2 regions of the Exiguobacterium sp. s28 genome follow, and region 2 is predicted to be linked to the other one. Evidence: riboswitches for the same ligand, from Rfam matches in the RefSeq annotation. Region 2 holds a riboswitch; the other holds the start of a gene.

Region 1 (2,469 bases), on a different contig from region 2:
CGTCGCTGAGCAGGATATCCGGCTCGTGCGCGAGGGCCCGGGCGATGGCGACACGTTGCTTCTGTCCGCCCGAGAGTTGCTCGGGATAGTGTTTCCGATGGTCCGTCAAGCCGACGATGTCGAGGTATTTGTCGACGCGAGCACGGATCGTTGCCTTGTCGAGACCTTCAAGCCGGAGCGGGATGGCGACGTTCTCTTCGACAGTCGCCGTCTTGAGCAGGTTGTAGTGTTGTAAGATCATTCCGATTCGATGGCGGAGTTTTGAGAGCCCACGTTTGTCGAGCTTCGTGATGTCCTGTCCTTCGATCTCGACCTGGCCCGACGTCGGGCGTTCGAGCAGATTGATCATGCGGATGAGCGTGCTCTTGCCGGCCCCGCTTCGGCCGATGATACCGAAGATTTCGCCTTTCTCGATCGTGAGCGAGACGTCGTCGAGTGCGGTGACGGCACCTTTGTTCACCGTGAACGTCTTCGTGATTCCTTTAAGTGCGATCATAGGACCTCCTTAAAACGCCGGGACGATTGAGCCGTTGAACGTCTCTTCGATGAACGTCCGGACCTCGTCCGAGTGATAGTATGATTTGAGTGTCGCGACGACTTCGTCATCCTTGTTATCGGTGCGGACGACGACGTAGTTCGGATACGGGTTGTCGACCGTTTCTTCGTTGAACAAGGCGTCCTCGTTGATCGACAGGCCGGCACCCATCGCGAAGTTCGTGTTGATGGCCGCGAGTGCGACTTCCGGGAGCTGGGTCGGGAGCTGAGACGCCTCGAGCTCGATGAATTCGAGGTTGAGCGGGTTTTCAGCGATGTCGCGTTTCGTCGCCTTGTCCGTCAAGCCTTCCTTCAGCGTAATGAGGCCCGCTGTCTCATACAGACGGAGTGCGCGCAGTTCGTTCGCCGGGTCGTTCGGGACGGCGACCTTGTCGCCTTCTTTCAAGTCCTCAATGTCGGTCAACTTTTCCGAGTAAAGACCCATCGGGAACGCGACGGTCTTGAACACATCGTCGATCTTATAGCCTTTGTCGGACTTTTGCAGTTCTAGGAATGAGAGCGTCTGATAACTGTTCACGTCGAGGCTACCCTCGGCGAGCGCCGTGTTCGGCGTATTATAGTCATTGAACACTTTGATATCGAGTTCGAGGCCGTCTTCGGCCGCGAGTTCTTTCACTTTCTCGGCGATCTGTTGGTGCGGCCCGCCCGTGACGCCGATCGTGAGCGACTCCGTGCTGAGCGCCTCGCTCGCGTCCGATTGTCCGCATGCCGAGAGCGCGATGGCGGCGAGTAATGATGTTCCTGCAAGTACTGTTTTCTGTTTGATGTTCATTTGTTTTCCTCCTCCAAAATGAAAGCCCGCTACTCATTCAGAGTGGCGGGCACGACAAGTCAAAGTCGGACACGCTCATCTCCCAGACGATATCGTCTGTTGGAATTAGCACCATGATCATTACGATCTGGTTGCCGGGTTTCACAGGGCCAGTCCCTCCACCACTCTTGATAAGCAATCGGTCTATTAAGTTGTTATCATCTTACTTTTAATTCTTTTAATTGTAAATAGAAAATTGTAAATTTTCAAAAATTATTTTCAAAAAGTCTTTATCGAGTGGTTCCGGCAACTGTTGCAGTTCGGTTTCCGTCATGACGGAGTCGACCAGTACCGGGATGTCGCCCGACCCGACCCCGAGCGCCTCGAGCGTCGTCGGTGCACCGAACCGTTTCAACCAGGCCTCCAAATACGGAGCATCGGCCGAGCGACGCAACCGCTCCTGGACGATTAGGCCGAAGCCGACCTTGTCTCCATGCAAGAAAGAGTGGGTCGACTCGAAGCGGCTGAGTGCATTATGGACCGCATGGCCCACGGCGACGCGTGTCCCGGCGTCACCAAATCCTCCGACGGCACCTCCAATGGCGAGCACGTGATCGACCGCGAAGCGGACGTCGTCACTATACGACTCAAAAGCGTGCTCGCTCAATTCAAGTTCGACGAGACGCCCGCACTGCTCGGCCAAGACGAGTCCGGTGTTGACGCCGGCGTCAGCTGAGCTGTCACCACTCAAATAACGGGCCTCGTAAAACTTCGCGACCGTGTCGATGACACCGGCCCGAAAGTATTCATATGGTGAGCGCGAGATGACCCGTGAGTCAACGATGACCCGTTCGATGACGACGCGGAACATGTCGTAGCGGTCGTAGCTCCCGTCCTCCTGATAGACGACGCTGAGCGGTGTGAACGCCGCACAGTTCGAGGCGAGCGTTGGGACGACGATGAGCGGGACGTTCCGTTGATAGGCGACGAGTTTGGCCGTATCGACGAGCTTGCCGCCTCCGACGGCGATTAACACGTCGGCGTCCAACGGTTTGAGCCGTTTGACTTCCGAGTCCGTGCACTCCCCGCTGAACCTTGTTGCCGGATAGTCCGCGATGGCCGGAAAGATGGCTCGGACGACGTCATACCCGTTCTGACCGTGC
Region 2 (2,469 bases):
GATTCCAGCCATGAGGAACGCCCCTTCCTCGATGCGGATGGCGCCGCTCCCGACTTGGGTCGCGATGCCGATCGTACCGGCCTCGAGAGCCGAGCGTCCGAACTGCATGGCGACAGCGACACCGATGATGACCGGTAAGAGACGCATTGCAATTGTCGTCGCATCTAAGATGAACTGCAGTGACGGAACATAAGGTAAGATGGCTTTCGTTAATTCACCGAGCAAGGCGCTCGGGATGAGGGCGATGAGGATGGCAAGACTGAGGCCGTTCAAGACGTTCATCAAAAACTGTTTTCCGGTAAGCTTCTCTTCCGTCATTGGGGATTCACCTGTCCTTTTCTACTGGTATGCTGTTATGTACAAAAGCAATAAAGTTAATGACCATACTATGCCTCTTTCTAGCGAGCGTCAATAAGAAATGTTGAAATGTTCAGAATTTTCCATTTGAGCACAACTTTTGAACCGACCGGCCCGGATTCATATACTTAGAAAAGAGGTGAGAACAATGATGACAGACGGATTCTTATATATATACGCCCCGATGTGCGGTACATGCGCCGTGGCCGAGCGGATGCTCTCGGTCGTCGAGGCCGTCGACCCCGAACTCCAGATTGAAAAGCGCGATGCCAACTTTATCCCGAACGAGCTCGAGGCGTATCAAGTCATGAGCGTCCCGGCGCTATTGAAGCTGGAAAATGGCCAAGTTCGCGATCGTTTGTATGCGTTTCAAAACGTCCAGCACGTCCTATCTTTCGTCAAATGAGATAGGATGATTAGAATAATCTGAAAATTTTAAATAATCAGTTGACACAGAAAGTTCACGAATGATATATTCATTACAACATCTTACTTGAACACAACATAGGACGAGATTTTCCCGTCAGCAAGACGTTTTCGAACAACCGTTGCATGAGCTTACGCGATTTCAGGTGGACCTTCCCTTCGATTGTCCCCCAAAAAAATCAAGCGTCGGGGCACCGGTCGCGTAATTGCATGGTCCGTTCGAAGACCGAGTGATGGTCGGGTAAAAATCCCCCATATAAGGATGAATGCTCTGATCGGGCAAAAGAGGTTCATCTATGGGTTGTCCTTCAGTGACTCAAGGTGCTACGTTCTGTGTCATCCTCGGATGGCACCTTTTTTTAATTTGTCTGAAAAAAATAGTTTGACATGAAAATAATGTGTCGCTATGATAAAGCTAATCAAATACGCAACCACTCTTATCAAGAGAGGCTGAGGGACTGGCCCTATGACGCCCAGCAACCGCGGAGCAATCCGAAATGGTGCTAATTCCAGCAAGGTGTAAACCTTGGAAGATGAGAGCAATCGTTGTCCGTACCGATAAAGTACGCACGTTTGCTCAAACGTGCGTACTTTTTTTGTTGTCAGGAGGGAAATGGATTGATTCAACTACGCAATGTGGCCAAATGGTTCGATACGAAAAACGGTCGGGTCCAGGCGGTCGATGATGTGTCGCTTACCATCGAAAGCGGCGAAATTTTTGGAATAATCGGATATTCAGGGGCGGGGAAGTCGACGCTCATCCGCTTGCTCAACCGACTCGAGGCACCGTCTAGCGGTGAAATCGTGGTCGCCGGCAGCGAGCTGACGAAGCTCACGCCGAAGGAACTACGCGGGGTACGTAAAAACGTCTCGATGGTGTTCCAACACTTCAACCTATTATGGTCACGCACGGTCGCTGAGAACATCAGCTTCCCGCTCGAGCTCATCGGGGTACCGGCCAGCGAACGCAAACGCCGCGTCCAAGAACTTGTCGAACTCGTCGGCTTAGGCGGACGGGAAGACAGCTATCCGTCGCAACTATCGGGCGGTCAAAAGCAGCGAGTCGGGATAGCCCGTGCGCTCGCTACGAATCCAGAAGTGCTCCTCTGCGATGAAGCGACGAGCGCACTCGACCCGAAGACGACCGATTCGATTCTCGAACTGCTCGTCAGCATCAATAAAAAGCTGGGATTGACGATCGTCCTCATCACCCATGAGATGCACGTCATCCAAAAGATTTGCCACCGCGTCGCCGTCATGGAGGCCGGGAAGGTCGTCGAGACCGGACAAGTCGCCGAGGTGTTCCAACATCCGGAACAGCCGATCACGAAAGAGTTCGTCAAACAGATCGGCGCGGTCGAAGACATGTCGCTCACGTTCGAGCACTTGAAAGCGCGTTATCCGAGCGGTCAAATTGTCAAGCTCAAATTCTTGAACGAGACGGCCGAGCAACCGATTCTGTCAGAAGTGTTGAAGCAACATGACATCGGCTTCAACATCATCGGCGGGAACGTGACGCAGTCACAAGTCGGTGCCCTCGGGACATTATTCATCCAATTGATCGGAGAGCCGGCTGAAGTCGAGCGGGCCATCGCCTCAATCCGGTCGCAGGCAGTGGAAGTGGAGGTAGAAAGCGATGTTTCCTAATGTAGATTGGCAAGTCATGCTCGAGCAAACGTGGGAGAC

What was found. A riboswitch is a leader RNA that binds a small molecule or an ion and turns the genes downstream of it on or off. The one in region 2 is predicted to bind S-adenosylmethionine.
Region 1: another riboswitch for S-adenosylmethionine. It lies ahead of KNP78_RS07420 (MetQ/NlpA family ABC transporter substrate-binding protein); the one in region 2 lies ahead of KNP78_RS01885 (methionine ABC transporter ATP-binding protein).

Annotation. Positions count from the first base shown of each region.
Region 1 covers NZ_JACSLL010000005.1:69,639-72,107, forward strand. Annotated here, with positions in the region: gene KNP78_RS07415 (methionine ABC transporter ATP-binding protein) at 1-496, opposite strand, end outside; gene KNP78_RS07420 (MetQ/NlpA family ABC transporter substrate-binding protein) at 506-1,327, opposite strand; SAM riboswitch class I at 1,400-1,504, opposite strand; gene KNP78_RS07425 (iron-containing alcohol dehydrogenase family protein) at 1,545-2,469, opposite strand, start outside.
Region 2 covers NZ_JACSLL010000001.1:368,648-371,116, reverse strand. Annotated here, with positions in the region: gene KNP78_RS01895 (PTS sugar transporter subunit IIC) at 1-318, opposite strand, end outside; gene KNP78_RS01890 (thioredoxin family protein) at 506-763, shown strand; SAM riboswitch class I at 1,218-1,323, shown strand; gene KNP78_RS01885 (methionine ABC transporter ATP-binding protein) at 1,402-2,430, shown strand; gene KNP78_RS01880 (methionine ABC transporter permease) at 2,420-2,469, shown strand, end outside.